2 regions of the Paenibacillus sp. P3E genome follow, and region 2 is predicted to be linked to the other one. Evidence: riboswitches for the same ligand, from Rfam matches in the RefSeq annotation. Region 2 holds a riboswitch; the other holds the start of a gene.
The links. A riboswitch is a leader RNA that binds a small molecule or an ion and turns the genes downstream of it on or off. The one in region 2 is predicted to bind S-adenosylmethionine.
Positions count from the first base shown of each region.

Region 1: it holds a riboswitch for S-adenosylmethionine, as region 2 does, so the genes downstream of both, A3842_RS24535 (methionine ABC transporter ATP-binding protein) here and metA (homoserine O-acetyltransferase MetA) in region 2, are expected to answer to the same signal.

Region 1 is NZ_LVWH01000198.1:104,905-112,531, reverse strand. It holds gene A3842_RS24545 (UbiD family decarboxylase) at 1-658, shown strand, start outside; gene A3842_RS24540 (Cthe_2314 family HEPN domain-containing protein) at 671-1,432, shown strand; SAM riboswitch class I at 1,508-1,650, shown strand; gene A3842_RS24535 (methionine ABC transporter ATP-binding protein) at 1,749-2,765, shown strand; gene A3842_RS24530 (methionine ABC transporter permease) at 2,765-3,433, shown strand; gene A3842_RS24525 (MetQ/NlpA family ABC transporter substrate-binding protein) at 3,493-4,371, shown strand; gene A3842_RS24520 (NifU family protein) at 4,589-4,837, opposite strand; gene A3842_RS24515 (YuzB family protein) at 4,920-5,174, shown strand; gene A3842_RS24510 (NAD(P)/FAD-dependent oxidoreductase) at 5,186-6,247, opposite strand; gene mqnE (aminofutalosine synthase MqnE) at 6,319-7,425, opposite strand.
Region 2 is NZ_LVWH01000192.1:29,404-37,030, forward strand. It holds gene A3842_RS23075 (HRDC domain-containing protein) at 1-30, shown strand, start outside; gene A3842_RS23080 (1-phosphofructokinase family hexose kinase) at 167-1,111, shown strand; gene corA (magnesium/cobalt transporter CorA) at 1,183-2,118, opposite strand; SAM riboswitch class I at 2,546-2,684, shown strand; gene metA (homoserine O-acetyltransferase MetA) at 2,772-3,701, shown strand; gene A3842_RS23095 (aminotransferase class I/II-fold pyridoxal phosphate-dependent enzyme) at 3,850-5,016, shown strand; gene mqnC (cyclic dehypoxanthinyl futalosine synthase) at 5,266-6,402, shown strand; gene A3842_RS23105 (bifunctional 2',3'-cyclic-nucleotide 2'-phosphodiesterase/3'-nucleotidase) at 6,687-7,627, shown strand, end outside.

The DNA.
Region 1 (7,627 bases), on a different contig from region 2:
GGTATCAGCCTACCGGATTCTGGGGGAAGGCCAGCTGTCCTTAACCAAATTCCTGCTGCTGACTGATGAGCCGGTCGAGCTGACCGATTTCCCGAGACTGCTGGAGAACGTACTGGAGCGCTTCAATCCCGCCTCGGATCTTATGGTATACAGCAATGTCTCCCAGCATGAGCAAGGGCATCCGGTGAATCCATTGAACAATAGCAGCAAGGCTATAATGGTAGGAGTGGGAAGTCCAGTACGTGAGCTTCCTTATGCATACACAGAAGGACTAATTCCGGGTGTCTCACAGGCAATTCCTTACTGCCGGGGATGTTTAGCCGTTTCCGGTGCATCCTATGAAGAAGATCCTGAACTTGCGTCCCGGCTAGTCGCTGTTCTGCGAGCCCAGGAAACGGCCTGGCCGCTCGTGATAGTGGTGGATAACGCCGCAGATACAGTACGGACTCAAACCTCTTTTCTGTGGACGGTGTTCACAAGGTTCGATCCGGCCAGTGATATATACGCCGAATGTGAGATCAAACGCCATCATATCGGCTATAAGCTGCCCCTTGTGATCGATGCCAGAATGAAACGGGAGTATCCGGAGGAGCTGATTCCGCGCGAGGATATTGTTCAGCGGGTTGACCGCAACTGGAAAAGCTATTTCCCACACTGAGGAGGTTACAGGATGCTGCGGATATTACTCGGAGAGCCGCCCCGTGAGAACAGCGGTGTGCTGGCTGAAGCGATGGACAATATGGCCAGGCTCGCATCCATGCTGCGCAAGGACATGAACCTGCATGAAGACCGTAACCACGAATACCGCAAGCTTGAAATCTGGACGCGCGGTCTAATCTCTTCACTGGACGAGCTGGAGCAAAGCTGGTTCGCGGCTGCCTTTTTCCGCAAATCCGTTGTAGCGGGTTACATGGATGATATGTCCCCTATGGAGCAGGGTGAATATGCGAGATATGTTTATTTTTATAAAGATGGCTTCATTCGTGTGTTTTCACTGCTCGACAAGCTGGGTACGGTGCTCAACAGTCTGTACGATCTGAACACCAGCAAGGTCAAAGCCCATTTCTCCTATTTTACAGTGCTTCGCCAGTTTCATTTACTTAAGCAGCATACAGAACTGGCTAATGAACTGGAGGGAATTAAGCATTCCTACCGGGAGCCGCTGGAGAATCTGCGCAAGCGCCGTAACGCCGAGATCCATTACATGAATGCTGAAATGCAGGATGATCTGTGGCAGCGGCATCAGGGACTTCATGACAGAATTCATTTGGAGGATCTGGATAGCCATCTTGAGGATTTGAAGCAGAGCCTTGAAATGGCATGTAAGACCTTGGCAGCAGCATTCAGATACAGCAATGAGCAGTGGCATAAGAGCAAAATCGCCGCCAATCTAAAGCCCGGGCCTTCTTCCTCAGTAAAAAGTTCCCTTTGACAAAAAAACTTAAACTTACTATACTTGAGCTTACATTAGCAGCTTACATGTTGCGGGAACTAATTTCATAATAAACTCTTATCGAGAGCGGCGGAGGGATAGGCCCGATGAAGCCCGGCAACCGATTTGTAGGCGAAGCGATACTCGTCGCTCTCTTCAAATGTCATGGTGCTAATTCCTACAATGCCGCGTGGTTTGCGGTCGTTGGCAGATGAGAAGGCATGGTTAGTACAATCACAGGGCCTCTTTCGATCTGCAAATGATCGTAAGAGGTCTTTTTGGTTTTCATATGGGTTACTTGGGGAGGACAAATGGTTTGATAGAGCTGAAAGGTTTGACCAAGGTATACGGAAAAGGCAGCAAAGCTGCAACGGCGCTCTCCGGACTGAACCTGTCGATTCAAAAAGGGGAGATTTTTGGAGTCATCGGCCACTCGGGTGCCGGTAAAAGTACATTGATCCGCTGCATCAACCTGCTGGAGCGCCCGACGGAAGGCGAAGTATGGGTGGACGGAGTGGAATTGACCTCACTCAGTCAAGGACAGCTTCAGGAACGGCGCCGCAAGATCGGTATGATCTTTCAGCATTTTAATCTGCTGTCTTCCGCGACGGTGTACGATAACATTGCATTTCCGCTGCGGCTGTCGGGAACACCCAAGGCACAGATTGAACAGAAGGTTCTGGGTCTGCTGTCGCTCGTAGGTCTTGAAGAGCACAGCCGTAAATACCCGGCCCAGCTATCGGGAGGGCAAAAGCAGCGGGTTGGCGTCGCGAGGGCCCTAGCCAGTGACCCCGATGTGCTGCTATGCGATGAAGCTACCTCGGCACTGGACCCGCAGACGACCGATTCAATCCTGCGGCTGCTGCTGGACATCAACCGGAAGTTTCATCTGACCATCGTGCTGATTACCCATGAAATGCATGTCATTCAGAGTATTTGCGACCGGGTTGCAGTGATACATGGCGGGGGAATAGTCGAGCAAGGCGAGGTAGCCACGGTATTCCTGAAGCCGCAGCATGAAGTGACGAAGGATTTTATCCGCAGTGAACACCAGCATGAAGGTCCGCTTCGTGTAGCGCTGGATGCAGTACATGGACAGTACAGTACATCCGTCAAAATCACATTCCTTGGACAAAAGACCTATGAATCCACGCTCTCCCATGTGGTCCGGAGAACGGGTGTGGACTTTGCCATTCTTCAGGGAACGATATCAACGATCAAGGATGTACCATACGGCCAGCTCCTGGTTCGCTTTGAAGGCAGCTTGGAAGCGGTTGAGGCAACTCTTGCCGAACTGACAGCGCAAGGTCTTGATGTGGAGGTGTTCGGCTAATGGGGAATTTGAATTTTAACGAAATTAACTGGGAAGAAATGCTGGATGCGGGCATAGCTACACTACGAATGTTGGCTTATTCCGGAATTTTCACAATTATTCTTGGTTTACCACTCGGAATTGTGTTATATTTATGGGGAAGATCAAATAACTATATTATCAGGTTGGTTTACTCGGTATTATCTTTCGTGGTGAATATCCTGCGTTCCGTGCCTTTCATTATCCTGATGGTCGCCTTGATTCCTTTGAGCAAAAGCATCATGGGAACTTCAATCGGTGTTCTGGGAACCATTCCGGCGCTGGTAATCGGTGCTGCTCCGTTTTTCGCCCGGCTGGTGGAAACGGCTCTACGCGAGGTGGACCGGGGCGTGATCGAAGCGGCGCAAGGGATGGGGGCTACTACCGGACAAATCGTCTGGCGCGTGCTTTTGCCGGAAGCCCGTCCAGGTCTGCTAGCCGGAGTGACCATTACCATTGTTACATTAGTTTCATACACAGCGATGTCGGGGATGATCGGCGGCGGAGGTCTGGGTGACCTGGCTATCCGATACGGCTATTACCGCTATGAGAAGGAAGTCATGATAATCTCGGTAGCGCTAATGGTGATTCTCGTGCAGCTGCTGCAAATGGCCGGTGACCGGCTGGTTCAACATTTTACCCGGAAATAAGGTACTTCCATATACAAGCCTTATTCATACACACATACACAATAGAGGGGGATTTACAGATGAAAAAAGTACTGCTCACATTCTTCAGCTTGACCTTGGTTTTGGTGCTGGCAGCCTGCGGCAACAACAATAATACCAACAATGCAGCGAACTCTGCGGCTACGAAGGCCCCGGCTGCGAATGCATCCACAGAGCCGTCAACCGAGCCGTCTGCTGAACCGGTAACGCTGGTGATTGGCGCATCCCCGAAACCGCATGCGGAAATTCTAAAGGCAATTGCCCCGCTTCTTGAAAAGCAAGGCATCAAACTGGAAATCAAAGAATTCACGGACTATATCCTGCCCAATACACAGCTGGCCGAGAAAGAACTGGACGCCAACTTCTTCCAGCACAAGCCTTACCTGGATGACCAGAACCAAAAGAACGGCACGGATCTGGTATCCGTTACGGCAGTTCACGTTGAACCCTTTGGTGCCTACTCCAAAAAAATCAAATCGATCGATGAGCTGGCTGACGGCGCAAAAGTAGCGATTCCGAACGATGCCACCAACGGTGGACGCGCCTTGATCCTGATGGCCAAAAATGGCCTGATCACTTTGAAGGACGATACCAATATCGCTTCCACCACAGCAGATATCACCGAGAACAAAAAGAACCTGAAAATCGTGGAATTGGAAGCCGCTATGCTTCCCCGCCAGCTGGATGAAGTAGATCTGGCCCTGATCAACACCAACTATGCGCTGGAGGCAGGCCTTGTTCCAACCAAAGACGCATTGTTTATCGAAGGAGCAGATTCTCCGTATGCCAACCTGCTGGTAGCCCGTCCTGACAACAAGGACTCTGATGCCATTCAGAAGCTGGCTGCAGCACTGACTTCTCCGGAAGCCAAAGCCTTTATTGAAAAGGAATACCAAGGTTCGATCATCCCTGCGTTCTAAGAGGGATTCATAACTGAAGAGGTGAAATTCAGACCAGAGATTGCAGGGTAGCCATAAGTGGCTGTTCGGGCAGCCTCTGGTCTTTACTAATAGCTCTGCTACTCCGGTACCTGTACCTGTCCGATGCCCTAAAAGTTGATACGCCATGTGAAATCCACTATAATAAAAAAAATCCCGGCCTTCTCCATCGGAAGGCCGGGATCGTTATGATACGGGATTAGAATACTTGAATAACTTCTTCCACGCCGTCTACTTCTTCAAGGAGGGCGCGTTCGATCCCGGCTTTAAGCGTGATCGTGGAGCTTGGGCAACTGCCGCAGGCACCCATAAGTTTCAACTTCACAATGCCGTCTTCGACATCGATCAGTTCGACGTCACCGCCATCGCGCTGCAGGAACGGACGAAGTTTATCGAGCACTTCCAGTACTTCATCATACATGGTGGCGCTTTGTACATTCTCACTCATTTCTCAATCACTCCTTTCGTATGCTTATTATAGTACAAAAAGTTAAAAAATAAAATGGTTCACACAGAATAAGGAGAACATCATGAGACCACTTATTGAATTTTGTGCCAGCAATATCGGTCATGGCACAGAACCGCTGAAGCGCAAGCTGGAACTAAATCCCGAATATGATGTCATCGAATATGGCTGTCTGAACAATTGCGGGCAATGCTATCTGCAGCCCTTTGCCATGCTTGACGGTGAAATTATTGAAGCAGAAACTCCTGAAGCGCTTGAAGAAGCCATTGAGGCAGCCATTAAGGAACAGGAAGCCTGGGACAATCTTGAAATTGACTAGTCCCGGTTTTTTTAGCCGAAATGCCGCTTGGACATCCAGAGCACACCGCTTTTCAGCAGGCGGGGAACCCGTCCTATCACAGAACGGCGGCCCATCAGGCCAAAGCCGGCATTTTTGCCCAGAGAGCCAAGGGTGCCCTTCAGCTTGATTTTGTGCAGCTTCGGTGTTTCATCGCGCCATAGTGCTTGAATAATCTGTGCCACCTGTTCACCTTGCGCTCCTGCCGCCTGTGCGCTGGGTGCAAAGGGAAGACTTGCACAGTCCCCAATCACATAAACCTCCGGATAATCAGCCACATTATAATACTGACCCACAACAATCCGTCCGCCCCGGTCCTTCGGCAGCTCTAGCTCCTGGACGACCTGCACCGGCTGGATGCCTGCGGTCCATACGGTTACATCTCCGGGAATGGCCTGGGTGCCATTGAAGATGGCATCCTTTTCAACGTGGGATACAGAAATTTGGCCCAGGGTCTCCACGTGATGCTCACTGAACCATTCCTCCACATACTGCGACAGCTTCGCGGGAAAGGAGGACAGCACGCGTTCTCCCCGGTCCAGAATGGCGATGTTCAGATCCGGACGGCTCTCCCGCAGCTCTGCAGCAATCTCCACTCCGCTAAGTCCGCCACCTACAATGTTAACGGTTCCGTATGGTTTCACGTCATTCAGACGGCGGTAGGTTTCACGTGTCCCGGAGAAGCTCTGGATGCTGCAAGTATGCTGTTCTGCTCCTGGAATATGATGATAATTATCCGTACAGCCGAGTGCAATGGCCAAAATGTCGTAAGACAACGGTTCCCCTGTCTTCAGAAATACCACACGGCTCCCCAGATCAATGGAGCCCACTTCTCCGTAACGAACCGTAAGACGGGGGTGAACCGGGAACTGGATGCGCAGATGGTAATCCGTGACGGTGCCCGCAGCCAGTGCGTAGTATTCCGTCTTGATTCCCTGATAAGGCATCCGGTCAATCAAAACAATTTCCACATCATGGGGGAGATGGTTGTCGAGTAATTCTTGAATAAGGGCAAGGCCGCCGTAGCCGCCGCCCAAGACGAGTACTGTTCTCATGACATCTTCCTTTCGAATATGGCTCAAGTAATGGCCATTGCAGCTGTTATCGGATGAATTCCGGCTTGCAGTTATTCGTATACCTTAATCTCGTTGTAGAAGGTATCCCGTTCTACCGGAATCTTACCGGCGCCCTTCACCAGCCAGATCAGCTCTTCGCGGGTCAGTCCCTCTGGAGTTAAGGCCCCAGCCGCGTGGCTAATCCGTTCCTTCAGAATCGTGCCATGCACGTCAGATGCGCCGAAGCTCAGGGCAACCTGGGTTAGCTGTGCCCCGATATTGATGAAATAAGCCTTAATATGGTCGAAATTGTCCAGCATTAGACGGCTGATCGCAATCGTTTTGAGGTCCTCGTAGGCCGAGTTACGGCGCATGATTCCGGCGTTCTTATTCTTGGGCTGCATCGACAGGGGAATGAATACCATGAAGCCGTTCGTTTCATCCTGAAGATCCCGGATTTGCAGCATATGCCGCACGCGGTCCTCATGAGACTCGATCGATCCATACAGCATCGTGGTATGGGTCTTCATGCCGAGCTGGTGTGCCGTCCGGTGAACCTCCAGGTATTCCTCTACATTGGCTTTGTTGACCCGCATTTTTTTGCGGTATTGGTCAGAGAGAATTTCTGCTCCACCGCCTGTAAGCGACTGAAGTCCGGCTGCACGCAGTTCCTCCAGCACCTCACGGATACTGAGTCCGCTGATTCGGGTGAAGAAATCGATCTCCGCCGCTGTGTAGGCCTTCAGAGTCACCTGCGGGAACGCTTCATTCAAGGCCTTAAGCGAATCCACATAATATTGAAAAGGTACCTTATCATTATGGCCGCCGACAATATGGAACTCACGCACCCCGGGGTGGATATGCTGTTCGACATATTGCACCATTTCCTGGCCGGAAAGGGTATAAGCGCCTTCTTCACCGTCATCCTTGCGGAAATTGCAGAATGCGCAGTGTGCTTCGCAGACATTGGTGAAATATAGGCTCATGTTTTCGATAAAATATACCTTGTTGCCGTTCTTGCGCTGATTGACTTCATTTGCCAACTGGCCGATGGTGAGTAAATCATTGCTTTCATATAAATAAACGCCATCTTCCAAATTTAATCGTTCTCCGCCGCGAACCTTCTCGATGATGTTCGCCATTTTGGCGTCTGTGTGGGGTGTTATAAGAGTAGACATATGATTCCTCCTGAAGGTTATGGCGAGGCAAATGCATCGCAGAATAATTCCCAAAACAAACTTAGGGAGTGGCCGTCCATTACAAATAGCTGCGATGTCAGCTGCCTGCGTGACAATTTTCCGAATTTTACGCATACCGCTTTACCTATTATAAACCTCTCACAGGGGAGCGGGCAACCGCTGAGAAGAGATGGGATAGGAG
Region 2 (7,627 bases):
GTTCAACTAGGTGTGGCAACGAATTTCTAGGTAGTCTGGTCATCCTCTTCAGAATCATTATTGGAAGTGTCTTGATTGAAGCACTCTTCATGGAGACCTCCCTTTAGGAGAATACTGTATCTTGGAGTAAAATACATGTATTCCGAGTAAAAAGGAGAGAGACCCGATGATCGTAACATTAACGGTTAACCCCAGCGTAGATGCCAGCACAGGGATTGACAAGGTAGTACCGGACAACAAGCTGCGCTGCAAGGAGGCATCCTATAAACCTGGAGGTGGCGGGATCAATGTCTCCCGGGCTATCCACAGATTGGGCGGAGAGTCCTTGGCTCTGTATGCATCTGGCGGACTTCACGGGCAACTGCTGCATGAGATGCTGGGTAAGGAGGGCGTCAGCCACCAGGAGATCCCGATTTCCGGACAGACGCGGGAAAATCTGATTGTCGTGGAGGAATCCACAGGGCAACAGTTCCGGTTTGACATGCCGGGCCCCCATTTTATTGAAGGCGACTGGGAGCAGTGCCTGGATCAATTGAAGTCGTTGACCGGGAAGCCTAGCTATATTGTGGCCAGCGGCAGCCTGCCTCCAGGCTGTCCGGCAGATTTTTATGGCCGCGTCATTGAGGCAGTGAAGCCATGGCAGGCGAAGGTTATTGTGGATACCTCGGGCGAAGCACTGCAAAAGGCTGCGGATGCCGGAGTATATCTGCTCAAACCCAATGCACGTGAGCTTGAGGAGCTGGCTGGACACGCAATTACAGGTGATGCGGAGGTTCGGGCAGCTGCGCTGGAACTGATCGAGCAAGGACGGACAGAGGTAGTATTGGTATCCCTTGGCGGCGAGGGCGCTTTGCTGATAACAAGGGATGGCTGTGAACATCTCAAGGCCCCTGAAGTTCCTGTACTGAGTGTGGTGGGAGCCGGTGACAGTCTGGTAGGCGGGCTGGTCTACAGCCTGGAACGGGGCTGGCCGCTGCGCCGGGCCGTTCAATTCGGAATCGCCTCTGGAGCGGCGGCCGTAATGAACCCTGAGCGTCAGCTGTGTAAACGCGGAGATGCGGAACGATTGTTCGCGCAAATAGAGGCGGCAGATGCAGAAGCTCTAAAGTAAACCAAAAAGACGAAGGCTTCCTTACCATGCGGTATAGGGGGCCTTCGTCCTGCTTATTCGTCCAGTATGATTCATAGCCATTCCTTTTTACGGAATATAACCAGCATCCCGCAGCCAAGTGTAACCATGACGGCAATGACTCCATAGTAGCCGTACCGGGTATGGATTTCAGGAATATTATCAAAGTTCATCCCGTAGATCCCGGTGATGACCGTCAGCGGCATGAATATAGTGGTAATGGCGGTGAAGACTCTCATGATCTCATTGGCACGGTTGGCGATACTGGATTGGTAAGCTTCACGTAAGTTCCCCATGAGATCGCGGTACGTTTCAAAGGTTTCAGAGATCTTGACCGCATTTTCATAAATATCGCTAAAATACTTCTGCAGCTGATCATCGATCAGACGGAGGTCTTTTTTGTTAAGTGTGTTGATAACTTCCTTCTGTGGTCCCAGCATTTTCTTCAACCAGAGAATTTCACTCCGCAGACCGATGATCTCGCTCAAATGCGATTTCTTGGTGTGCATCAGGATATCCTCTTCGAGTTTCTCAATCCGCGCTTCAATCCGGTCACCGACGGAGAAAAAGTTGTCTACGACAAGGTCGATCAGCAGATAGAGGAACCGGTCCGGCTCGCTGACTTCCTGCTCCCACAGAACGGGCTTCAGCACGCGCAGCTCGTGAATCTTTTGCTTGGTCACGGTAATAATGAAATGTCTGCCCAGAAACACGTTGAGTGCACGGAGGAAAATCTCCTCATCATCAAAACGGATGCTGTTAACTACAATAAAATAATGGCTTTCGTAAATTTCAAGCTTCGGGCGCTGATCCTCTTCACTGAGGCAGTCCTCCACGGCTAAATCATGCAGATTATACAAAGGCTGAAGCAGCTCCAGATCCTCAACATCCGCATCAATCCAATAAAATCCCTCTGCGGGGACAGTCAATGTTTCTTCAATGTCATCCACAGGGGTAAAAACTCCTGCGTTTACCAACCGGATTTTCATCTGATTCCACTCCTCTTGACCCTAGTCTTCTCCAGGGTCTGTGCTAATATAGGCACAGGGAAAAATCAGCTTGGCCGGAGGTACGGTCAATCCATGAGGCCAAATGACAGTTCGAGGGCATGAAGAAGAAATGCTCCCGCCGCCGGCAAGCTGATGTTAATCCTGTGTGGTTGCTCTTTCTGGACGCTTAACTGCGAACTCGGGTCGCCTTCCATTCTTCTCTCACCTCTTCTTTTCGTCAGGTAGGGCCTTTGAAACCCTTGTCTAGTATAACCTCCGGGTATAGGTCTTTCAAGCTAAATTCTTGAGGCTGTAAAGGACCCATTAGCATTGTATGGACTTGACGAAAAGGAGGTTCATGATTTAAAGTGAATTTTAAGAAAAGCATTTAACGTTATGTGACTTTTTCTCAATTGAATACAGCTAAATCTTATCAAGAGCAGGTGGAGGGACTAGCCCGATGAAACCCGGCAACCGGCGTGTGAACGCACGGTGCTAATTCTTGCGGAAGCTTTTGCAGGTAAGCCTTTCAGGCTGCTTGGCTCAAGTTCTCTGGCAGATGAGAGAGGCGCATATGACTAACAGATATATGACCTTTCTCGCCCGAGAAAGGTCTTTTTTATATTCAGCTCAATGAAGGAGTGGAAACTGATATGCCAATTAAAATTCCCGACAGTCTGCCGGCGAAAGAAGTTTTGTCCGGAGAAAACATTTTTGTAATGGATGAAAGCCAGGCCTTCCACCAGGACATCCGCCCGCTGCGAATCGCCATCCTGAATTTGATGCCTACCAAGGAAACCACAGAGACACAGCTGCTGCGTCTGGTCGGGAATTCACCGCTTCAGGTAGATGTTGTGCTACTGCACCCGAGCTCCCATACCTCGAAGAACACTTCGGCAGAACATTTGAAGAGTTTTTACAAAACCTTTGATGAGATCAGCGACCGCCGTTTTGACGGGCTGATTGTAACCGGCGCTCCGGTGGAGCAGCTGGAGTTCGAAGATGTGAACTACTGGGAAGAGCTTAAGGGAATATTTGAATGGAGCAAGCACAATGTGACCTCGACCATGCATATCTGTTGGGCGGCACAAGCCGGGCTGTATCATCACTTCGGCGTACGCAAGGTTGATCTGGACGAGAAATGTTTTGGCGTTTTTCCGCACACCGTGAGCCATACTAACGTGAAGCTGCTGCGCGGCTTTGACGAGGTGTTCCATGTTCCGCATTCCCGGCACACGGATGTCTCGCGTGAAGATATTCTTGCGAATCCCGAGCTGCAGATTCTTGCCGAATCCGAGGAAGCCGGAGTGTATCTGGTTTCAACGCTTGACGGAAAACAAATTTTTGTGACCGGACATTCTGAATATGATCCATTTTCGTTAAAATGGGAGTATGACCGGGATATTGCCAAAGGGATGGACATTGCCATTCCGAAGCACTACTATCCGCAGGATGACCCGCAGCGCACACCGCCGGCTGTCTGGCGTGCCCATGCCAACTTATTATTCGCTAATTGGCTCAATTACTATGTATACCAGGAGACCCCTTACGATATAGACCAGGCTGATTATTTAGTATTTTAAAAATATAAGATTCTATATATTTCACGCTATCGATTATCCTTCTATTCCTCACTGAAATGGTACCATCCTTTTTATAGGACAGCGAAGCCATTACTGCTTGATATATAGAAGAGATTTGCGCATACATCACACTTAGGAGGCAGCAGCAATGGATGAGAAACTGAGGATTGAGAGCAGATTGGCACAGATAGGTTCACTGGAGGACCCGGCTACAGGAGCGGTTAATTATCCGATTTACAACGCGACGGCATTCCGTCACCCCAGACTCGGGCAGAGCACGGGGTTTGATTATATCCGTACCAAGAATCCTACCCGCTCGGTGCTGGAAGAAGCTGCGGCACAGCTGGAATCGGGCGACGCGGCTTTTGCCTGCAGCTCTGGAATGGGGGCGCTGACGACAGTGTTTGCCTTGTTTGGACAGGGTGACCATCTGGTGGTTTCGCTGGACCTGTATGGCGGAACCTACCGTCTGCTTGAACGGATACTCTCCAAATATGGCATCAGCGCTTCCTATGTGGATACGAATGATCTGGACGGGCTGGAGGCTTCACGGCGTTCGAATACCAAGGCTGTATTTATTGAAACGCCTACCAATCCGCTGATGATGATTACGGATATTGAAGCGGTCTGTACATGGTCACGCCGTCATGGGCTGCTCACCATTGTCGATAATACGCTGTTGACTCCCTTTTTCCAGCGGCCGCTGGAGCTGGGAGCAGATATCATCGTTCATAGCGCAACCAAATATTTGGGGGGGCATAACGATGTCCTCGCCGGACTGATTGTAACCAAAGGCACCGAGCTCTCTGCAGAAATGGCAATTCTTCATAATTCACTGGGGGCAGTGCTTGCGCCGAACGACAGCTACCAGCTAATGAAGGGGATGAAGACACTTGCTCTGCGTATGGAGCGACATGAGAGCAATGCCCTGGCGATGGCCCGCTATTTACTCGAGCATCCAGCCATCGCTGAGGTGTTCCACCCCGGACTGCCTGATCATCCCGGCTATGAGATTCAGAACCGCCAGTCCTCAGGCAACACCGGAATCTTCTCCTTCAAGGTAAAAGACGCCAGATATGTCGAGCCGCTGCTGCGCCATATCCGTCTGATCGCCTTCGCCGAGAGTCTGGGCGGCGTGGAGTCACTGATGACCTATCCGGCGGTCCAGACCCATGCCGACATTCCGGTGGAAATCCGCGATGCGGTCGGCGTGGATGACCGTCTGCTGCGCTTCTCTGTAGGCATTGAGCATGTGGACGACCTGATTGCAGATCTTGGTCAGGCGCTGGAAGCTGCCCGGGCCGAGCTGGAGTAAGCATCCGTTCAGACTATGGCAGCTGAATAATGAACTTGGCAGCAGCCTCAAAGCGGAGGCTGCTTTTTTTTAGAATATATGGATTTAAGTGTTTCACCATCGAGTCTCAATATTGTTCCCGCTGCGAGGCAAAGGTTTTTCAAGCCGTTCGGATTGTGATACGATGGAGTAACGAGCTTATTTAAAAGTTGTACAAATTTTATTTATCCATTCTTATATAGTATGGGCATAAAAAGGAGGCTGCGAACGATGAGTGCGATAGATCTGATTCTGGACAAAACGCTGAAGGGTGAACGTCTTGGCCTGGAGGACACGATTCGGCTGTTCGAGAGCAACGAAATTGAGAAAATGGGCGCTGCCGCTGATATCATCATGAAACGCTGGCATCCAGACCCGCTGGCTACATTTGTGATTGGCCGCAATATTAATTATACGAATGTATGTGATGTGTACTGCCGTTTCTGCGCCTTTTACCGGAAACCGGGCTCGGAGGAAGGTTATGTGCTTCCGGACGAGACGATTTTTCAGAAAATCCAGGAAACCATCGACGTCAACGGAACGGAAATCCTGATGCAGGGCGGAACCAACCCGAACCTGCCATTCAGCTACTATACGGATTTACTGCGCGGAATTAAGCAGCGGTTCCCGGAGATCACTATGCATTCCTTCTCTCCTGCGGAGATTATGAAAATGGTCGAAGTATCCGGTCTGCCGCTGGAACAGGTGGTCCGCGAGATTCATGCGGCAGGCCTGGACTCCCTTCCCGGCGGTGGTGCAGAAATTCTGGATGACCGGACCCGCCGCAAAATCAGCCGTCTCAAAGGCTCGTGGCGTGAATGGATGGATGTGATGCAGACCGCTCACAAGATCGGCATGAACACTACGGCGACCATGGTGATTGGCCTTGGCGAGAGTATGGAGGAGCGGGCACTTCATCTGCTGCGGGTGCGTGAAGCCCAGGATGAGTGTATTGCGAATAAATATGATTCCGAAGGGTTCCTGGCATTTATCTCCTGGACCTTCCAGCCGGATAATACGAACCTGAAGCTGGACCGGCAGACCCCCGAGGAATATCTGAAGACGGTAGCCATCAGCCGCCTGGTGCTTGATAACATCAAGAACTTCCAGTCCTCATGGGTAACCATGGGGCCTGAAGTCGGCAAGCTGTCGCTGCAATATGGCTGCAATGACTTTGGCAGCACGATGATAGAAGAGAATGTGGTTTCCTCGGCGGGTGCGACCTACAAGGTCAACATTGAGTCGATCACGCAGCTGATCCGCGAGACCGGCAAAATTCCGGCACAGCGCAACACGCGCTACGATATCCTGCGGACCTTTGAGGACGGTAATGTGAAGATTGACAATGATTTTGTAATGCAGAACTAATTCTTCAATAAAAATCTATTGATTCATAACGTTGTGTGTAAGATTTTTTTGCGGCGTCTATCCTTGAGTGATTTCGTTAATGAAAACCTCGAGAATAGGCGTTTTTTTTGTTTTTTGTAAACTTTTATCGTCATTAAGAACAAAAAAAGCCCTAATGATGTGATATTTTACACAACTATTAATTAGATTTAATGGTTTTTGCTAGATTCATAATTTTGGATATGATACAATCTTGCGGTCAGCATAAGTAGGAATAAGAAACATATGGGGAGGATATCTGACTTATGGTAGAAAAAAGATGGAACAAGCCAGTAGCCGCTTTATTGGCGAGCACCGTTCTGGCAGCACAAGTGCTGGGCGGAGTTTTTGCAGTTCCGGTTTTGGGGGCGAGCAAGGCAGAGGCTGCAGGCGCTGAAGCTGTTGCTCCTGGAACAGTTAATCTGCGCTTGATGAGCACCACGGATGTACACACCAATGTATACGGTTGGGACTACTTCAAAAATGCGGCTTCTACTACAGTAGGTCTGGACCGCACATCAACGCTGGTAAAAGAAGCCCGGACCCAAGAACCGAACAATCTCCTTCTTGACAACGGTGATTTGATTCAGGGAACACCGCTGGGTACATATATGGCCCAGGTATCAGATTTTAAGACAAGTCCAGACCAGATTCATCCGCTTATTGCAGCCATGAACCTTATGGGGTATGATGCTGCAACGTTTGGCAATCATGAATTCAATTATGGCTTGGACTATCTGGACCGTACGATCAAAGGAAGCGGTGCGGCTGATACCGGAGCAATATTCCCTTATGTAAATGCAAATATTTATAATGTATCCGATGATAAAAATACGTTTGTACCGTATGTCATCATTCCTAAAAAAGTTAAGGACAGCAACGGTAATGAGGTAACGGTTAATGTCGGCCTCCTTGGGTTGGTGACCCCGCAAATCATGGATTGGGACAAGGTGAATCTGGAAGGCAAGGTAATCACCAAGGATATTGCTGAAACTGCAGCCAAATTTGTTCCTATCATGAAGGGTGCCGGCGCAGATGTCATTATTGCCATGGCCCACTCCGGGTTTGATGCGACTGCAGCTGCGGGAACCGGAGCTGAGAATGCCATTAACCTGCTGAGCAAGGTTGATGGCATTGACGCCATCACCTTCTCCCATACGCATAAGGTGTTCCCGACGAACGGGGATGACACTAAGCTGGATGCTTC